2 regions of the Bacteroides sp. BFG-637 genome follow, and region 2 is predicted to be linked to the other one. Evidence: riboswitches for the same ligand, from Rfam matches in the RefSeq annotation. Region 2 holds a riboswitch; the other holds the start of a gene.
What was found. Region 2 has a riboswitch for thiamine pyrophosphate ahead of thiS (sulfur carrier protein ThiS). Riboswitches for the same ligand answer to the same signal wherever they lie in the genome.
Positions count from the first base shown of each region.

Region 1 (3,684 bases), 4.8 Mb from region 2:
GAGAGAAGTAGAGCTACCGTCATTATTATAGTGGTAGCCCGGCAGGCTCTCTACGAAATCCTGAATACGGTTTTTGCTCCATGTAGCGTTGATGTCCCATTGAAACCATCTGCACGGTTTGATTCCCAGCATGATTTCGATTCCCATGCGATAACTGTCCGGCACATTTTCGGTCAGTGCTTCACCTATATCGTTTAAGGCTCCAGTCAGAACCAGTTGGTCGGTATAGTCCATGTAGTAGAAGTTTGCACCTGCCGTCAGCCATTGGTTGGCGAAGGTATATCCCGCTTCATAGTCGAGCAGCTTTTCTGCTTTGGGGTACGAATCCGGATCACCATCCGTATAATTGTTTCTTGTCGGCTCTTTTTGAGCAACCGAGAAAGACGCATAGACACGATGGTTGGAAGTAATGTTCCAGTTTAATCCTACTTTCGGATTAAAGAAATCGAACTTTTTGTCTACTGCCAGTGGGCGCAGCGCATTCTTGCTCCAGTCATATTTATCATTGTTTCCGTCGATGGTATAGTTGATGTGGCGATACTGGAGATCGGCATAAGCACTTAGTCCTCTGGTAAGATCGTAATTTGCTTTCAGATAAATATTGCCATCGGTCTTCTTGGATTTGTTGCGGTAGTATTCATGGTCGGGCGATAGAGTACCCACGTAATTTTTCACCCAGGGGACTTTTCCGAAGTTATTGCCCCGGTATTGATTTAATCCGCCGCCCAGAGATGCACTTAGCCTGTTGGTTGCGTAATTGAGGGAAAAAACACCACCGCCAAATTTGTTGTCCATCTTCTTTTGACGGACTAGATCGCTTTTAGCTATTTCGGTTCCATCTATTGTAAATGGCTTTAAACCATATTCTATCAGGTATCTGTCATCTTTATACTCTTCGTAATAACCGTCACCTTTAGTATAATGTAAGGCAACGTTTAGATTCCAATCCGTTGAGAAAGTATGGTTGAAGAGAAGTTGATAATTCTTTTGCAAGTAATTATCTGTTTGGTCGTCGTAATAATGTTTTTGCCGTTGGCGTCGGTGTACATTTCCCCGCAAGGATTGTAGCGTCTGCCAAATTCTTCCATTTGCTCTTTTGTTGCGTATCCCCAAGCATGATATGTCTTTTCTTTTCCGGCAAATGCAATCAGTTTCACAGAGGTGTTTTCTGCAAAATAACCTCCTTGCAGGTAGTAAGAGTTCAAGTCCACCGAAGCACGGTCTATGTATCCGTCCGTACCGATATTGGAAAGGCGGGCATCAAACGTCCAGTGGTTATTGAGTAAGCCGGTTCCCACTTTCACTGTTTCCTTGTGCGTGTTGAACGAACCGTATGAACCATTGAATTCGGCGTATGGTTTCATAGATGCACCTTCGGTTTGCATATTGACACTGGCTCCGAAAGCACCTGCTCCATTTGTTGATGTACCTGCTCCGCGCTGCACCTGCATATCTTTTACGGAAGAAGAAAAGTCGGGCATATTCACCCAGAACAGGTTATGGCTTTCGGCATCGTTCATCGGTATGCCGTTTACCGTGATGTTGATTCGTGTGCCGTCGGTTCCACGTACGCGAAGCGTTGTATAGCCAATACCGGCTCCTGCATCTGACGTGGTCAGTGTGGAAGGAGTCATACTTAGCAGATAGGGGATATCCTGTCCGAAGTTTACCTTTTTGAGTGCTGCTTTATCTATATTGGTGAATGCCACGGGAGTTTTGGCTGTGGCACGTGTGGATACTACCTGCACCTCTTGCAGGTTTACTACTCTCATACTGTCCTTTGCACTCGTCTGTGCATGAACAGTGATGCCTGCGCCCGATAAGGCGACGGCCATCCATACAATTCTTTTCATTTTGCTTACTAATTAGTTCTCTACGCCGGCATTACCCGGATCAGATTCTATGGGTATGTTCTCAGCCCGTCATGTTAAGGCACCCCTACCAGTGAATCGACTGCAAAAATACGGCTTTTGAAGGAGGAAAGCAAAAAAAACTTTTAGATTTACTAAAAACAATATAACTTTGTAGATTGTTGAAATACCAATACAACAGTTTATTCATTTAATATATAATTTAATTATGCTACTCTTACTTCAAGCAACACAAGCTGCGGATTCTGTGCAAGTGGCCGCAGATGAATTAATGAAAGAGGCGATTGCCAATGCCGACGGATTGGATAAGCTTTCGCTAATTACTCAACAACTGATAGATTTTGGTATTCGTGCCGGAGAACGTATACTGATTGCGGTCATTGTCTTCATCGTCGGACGTTTTTTGATTTCGCTACTTAATAAGTTTATAAGACGTCTGATGGATAAACGAAAAGTGGATGTAAGTATCAAAACTTTCGTTAAAAGTCTGGTAAATATCCTGTTGACGATCCTTTTGATTATTTCTGTTGTCGGCGCCCTGGGAGTTGAAACTACTTCGTTCGCAGCTTTACTGGCTTCTGCCGGTGTGGCTATCGGTATGGCTTTGTCCGGCAATTTGCAGAACTTTGCCGGAGGATTGGTTATTCTTTTGTTCAAACCTTATAAAGTGGGTGACTGGATAGAAACACAGCAAGGTTCATCCGGTACGGTAAAAGAAATCCAGATATTTCACACCATCCTTACGACTGCGGATAATAAATTGATTTATATCCCAAATGGTTCATTGAGCAGTGGAGTAGTGACCAATTACAGTCATCAGGAAACCCGCCGTGTAGAATGGATTATTGGTATAGATTATGGGGAAGATTACAATAAAGTTCATCAGATAGTTCGTGATATTCTGGCCGCCGATAAACGTATCCTGAATGAACCAGCTCCGTTTATAGCTCTTCATGCCTTGGATGCCAGCAGTGTGAATGTAGTGGCACGTGTCTGGGTAAACAGCGGAGATTACTGGGGTGTCTATTTCGATACAAATAAAGCAATTTACGAAACCTTCAATGAAAAAGGTATCAACTTCCCTTTCCCACAGCTTACTGTGCATCAGGGAAATTGATTGTTATACTCTGATAATTCAAAAAATAAGGGAGTTGTACTTAACGTGCAACTCCCTTATTTTTTGGAAAACTTGTCTGGCGTGATTGAATAAATCTCTTTTTTTATTTTATACCGAAATCTTCGGCTAATTCATATCTATCTTCTTTGATTCCCAGTACATGATTGATTTTTCTCCTTTTCTCGAGATCTTTAAAGTAGTTTTCCACAACCTGATAGAGATCGAAGTTAGTGGTTGATCCTGCGGCTAAATCGAGTGATTCCACCATCTTTTCTACGGCTTGATGGATTTTCTCTGCGTCTATCAGATGCAGTTCGTTGCTGTGTATTAAATATTTTTCCATGACTGCAATGTTTTAATGTTATATAGGTATAACATCTTGCAGTCATGGAAAGTTCAATGATTGAATGTTAGATTTTGGCAAGCGCCTGATCCAAATCCGCAATCAGGTCATCAATATGTTCCGTTCCAATTGATAAACGTACAGTGCCCGGATAAATCTCTTGTTCGGCGAGTTCCTGTGCATTGAGCTGTGAGTGGGTAGTGCTTGCCGGGTGGATCACCAATGATTTCACATCGGCAACATTGGCAAGCAGGGAGAAAATCTCCAGGCTGTCGATGAAGCGGTGTGCTTCTTCTTGTCCGCCTTTGACTTCGAAAGTGAAAATAGAACCGGCGCCGTTCGGAAAATAACGC
Region 1 is NZ_JANUPD010000002.1:387,919-391,602, reverse strand. It holds partial or broken gene NXX38_RS01700 (TonB-dependent receptor) at 1-1,853, opposite strand, end outside; TPP riboswitch at 1,854-1,950, opposite strand; gene NXX38_RS01695 (mechanosensitive ion channel family protein) at 2,080-2,988, shown strand; gene NXX38_RS01690 (hypothetical protein) at 3,092-3,331, opposite strand; gene NXX38_RS01685 (O-acetylhomoserine aminocarboxypropyltransferase/cysteine synthase family protein) at 3,399-3,684, opposite strand, start outside.
Region 1: another riboswitch for thiamine pyrophosphate. It lies ahead of NXX38_RS01700 (TonB-dependent receptor); the one in region 2 lies ahead of thiS (sulfur carrier protein ThiS).

Region 2 (3,684 bases):
CACAAATATCATCAAAGTGATCGTATAAGAAGCTTTCCTGATCGTGTACGAGACACCATTTGCTCATAATACTTCCTCCACGGCTGACGATACCGCACAACCGCTTGTCGGCAAGATGAACATTATGGCGGCGGATACCTGCATGGATGGTGAAGTAATCTACGCCTTGTTCACATTGTTCGATCAATGTATCCCGGTAGATTTCCCAGGTGAGGTCTTCTACTATGCCGTTCACTTTTTCAAGTGCCTGATAGATGGGAACAGTACCGACCGGTACGGGACAATTGCGGATGATCCATTCACGTGTTTCATGAATATTTTCTCCGGTGGAAAGATCCATCAAAGTATCTCCCCCCCATTTACAGCTCCACAATGCTTTCTCCACTTCTTCATCTATGCTTGAAGTAGTAGCTGAATTTCCGATATTTGTATTGATTTTCACAAGGAAGTTGCGTCCGATAATCATCGGTTCGGCCTCCGGGTGGTTGATATTGGCTGGTAATACGGCACGTCCCTCTGCAATCTCCTGACGGACAAATTCAGGAGTAATATGAGTGTTAATTCCCAGTTCCTCGCAATTCATGTTTTCGCGGATCGCTACATATTCCATTTCAGGAGTGATCATCCCTCTTTTGGCATATGCCATTTGAGTGATTGCCTCTCCTTTTTTAGCGCGATAGGGCAGGGCGATGTGCTCGAAGCGTAAGTGATCGAGACTTTTATCATCCCTTCTCATACGTCCGTATTCCGAAGTGATTTCAGGGAGTTGTTCCACATCGCCACGACTCACAATCCATTCTTCGCGCATACGGGGCAGCCCTTTTTTAAGATCGATGCTCATATTTGCATCGCTGAACGGTCCGCTAGTATCATATACATATATCTCCGGATTGGGTGTTGCTATCTTTTCTTCGCCTTCAAAGCTGACACTGGGCACTTGTTCCACTTTCCGCATGGCTACACGGATATTCGGATAAAGTTTACCGGGTAAATAGACTTTCTGTGAGCGGGGAAATTTTATTTTTTGTTCCATAGTTTATTCGTTTTTAATCAAGAAAAGCCGTTAGAGGTGAACTTGCTTCTGCCACGAAGTCTACGGCTTGTAATCCTAATCCTGCTTCGTAAGCCTGTCTTCCGGCTTCTGTAGCCGCTTTGAATGCTTTTGCCATTTCTACCGGATTTCCGGCAACGGCTATTGCAGTATTTACTAATACAGCGGAAGCTCCCAGTTCCATTGCTTCGGCAGCATGACTGGGTGCACCGATACCCGCATCTACGACCACCGGGATACCTGCCTGTTCGATTATGATTTGCAGGAATTCTTTGGTCTGCAATCCTTTATTAGTACCGATTGGTGCACCGAGTGGCATAACGGTAGCTGCGCCCGCCTCTTCCAGACGTTTGCAGAGTACGGGGTCAGCCTGACAATAAGGCAACACGATAAAACCTAGTTTTACCAGTTCTTCCGTAGCTTTCAGTGTCTCGATAGAGTCAGGGAGCAGATAACGCGGGTCCGGGTGAATTTCCAGTTTCAACCAGTTTGTTCCAAAGGCTTCGCGAGCCAACTGTGCGGCAAAAACAGCCTCTTCTGCATTACGTACACCGGAAGTATTGGGCAATAGCTGAATATTCGGATGGATAATATGTTTCAGCATGTCATCCTCTTTGTTGTCCATGTCGATTCGTTTCATGGCAACAGTAACCATTTCCGTGCCTGAAGCCAGAATAGCTTGTTCCATTACTTCATTGGAATTGAATTTTCCTGTTCCCAGGAAAAGACGGGAGTTAAATTCGCGTCCCGCAATTACTAACTTTTCCATTTTATGTATTTTAGTTGATTATTTAAATGCTAATTTATGAGTTCACCACAGAGGACGCAGAGGACACGGAGGTCTGATGATTTCTTATTCATTATGGAGTTACACAGAGTATATGTGTTTATCATTCTGTTTTAGGAAAGAACGAAAAACTCTGTGTACTCTGTGGTGAATCAATGATTCTACGTGTCTCTTCTACCGGATTGTCCGCTCCGAGAATGGTTCCCGACAGGGCTATCCCGTTGACTCCTGTATGAAGTATGGCAGGGATATCCTCATAAGTGATTCCTCCAATCGCTACTACGGGGATTTCGATATTCGCCTTTTTCATCTGTGAAAGGATGGAGGAATAACCTTCCAATCCCAGTACAGGGCTTAAATTCTTTTTAGTGGTGGTAAACCGGAAAGGACCGATGCCGAGATAATCGGCTCCGGCACGGTAGTGCTGTACGACATCTTCGAATGTATTTGCGGTGCCGCCGATAATGAAGGCTTCTCCAAGTATCTGGCGAGCTTGGTCGATAGGCATATCTTTTTTACCCAGATGCACACCGTCCACTTCCAGCTTTTGCGCCAGTTCGACGTGGTCGTCCAGAATCAAGATCGCTTCGTGTTCTTTGCAGAGCGGTTTCAGTTGCAAGGCTACTGCCTCCACTTCTTCGGGAGAAGCGTCTTTCATGCGTAGCTGGATCCATTTGCACCCTCCTTCGAGTGCCATACGTGCCGATTCGAGGTACGAATACCGTTCGGTCTGATGCGTGATAAATTGTAGACTGACCATTCCCTTATCCTCCGCAAGCAGCTTTGATAATCACCAGGTTGTCGTTCTCATGCAATATGAAACCTTCCCATTCGGTACGGGGAATCATTTTGTTGTTTACGGCGATAGCAATGCCTTGAACAGGAAGTTCGAGCTGTGCTGTCAGTTGTGTAAGGGTAGAATCAGGAATAATTTCCACCTCTTTGTTGTTCACTTGTACTTTCATTGTCCTATCAGAATAAATAAATTGAAAGTAAATACAAAGAGCGTGCTTGAATGGAAAGGCGATAACGAAGAAACACAATCCCTACGTCAGTACTAACTGCATCAGGTTCCTAGGGTATAATCTCAGCCCCTCGAGGGGCACCCCTTTGTCTTTACAGGGGCAAAGTAAGCGAAAAAGAAACAGAAAAACACTAAATCATCCGATTTTTTTTCATTTTTCTGTTGATTTTTGTTTTTTGATGGGATGGGAAAAGATAAACCGGGCACCATTCTTATAGCTTTTGTCAATCCAGATATCACCTCCCATATATTGGATGGTCAGTTTGCAGATGGCCAGTCCCAATCCCGTACCCTGCATGAATTCATTCAGCTTTTCGAAACGTTGGAATACGAGTTCCTGCTTGTCTTCGGGGATTCCTGTGCCGGTATCAGTCACGGAGAACAGCATACATTGCTTTTCCTCATCCACTTTATAATCCAGCGTGATACTTCCTCCGGCGGGAGTGAATTTCAGAGCATTATTCAGTAGATTGATAATAATCTGTTGCAGGCGTAACGGGTCTGTGTAGAGCTTATAGGGTTCTTTAGGCATTTGAAGTTTGATGTCTACATCCATTGTCTTGTTCCGGTTGGTCAGGGTAATCATATTCTGGCAATGGTTCACCAGCTCACACCATTCATAATTGAATTGCAGTTTCCCTGATTCCAGACGTGATATATCCAGTACGTCACTAATCAATTGTAGCAGTAAATTAGAATTGGTCTGGACAATATCTGCGTATTCTTTCAGTTCCTTATTTTGCTCAACAGAGCCGATAATCAGGCTGGAGAAACCGACAATGGCATTTAAAGGTGTCCGTATCTCGTGGCTCATATTCGAAA
Region 2 is NZ_JANUPD010000002.1:5,207,623-5,211,306, reverse strand. It holds gene thiC (phosphomethylpyrimidine synthase ThiC) at 1-1,033, opposite strand, end outside; gene NXX38_RS20395 (thiazole synthase) at 1,047-1,820, opposite strand; gene NXX38_RS20390 (thiamine phosphate synthase) at 1,942-2,598, opposite strand; gene thiS (sulfur carrier protein ThiS) at 2,603-2,803, opposite strand; TPP riboswitch at 2,865-2,958, opposite strand; gene NXX38_RS20380 (HAMP domain-containing sensor histidine kinase) at 3,014-3,684, opposite strand, start outside.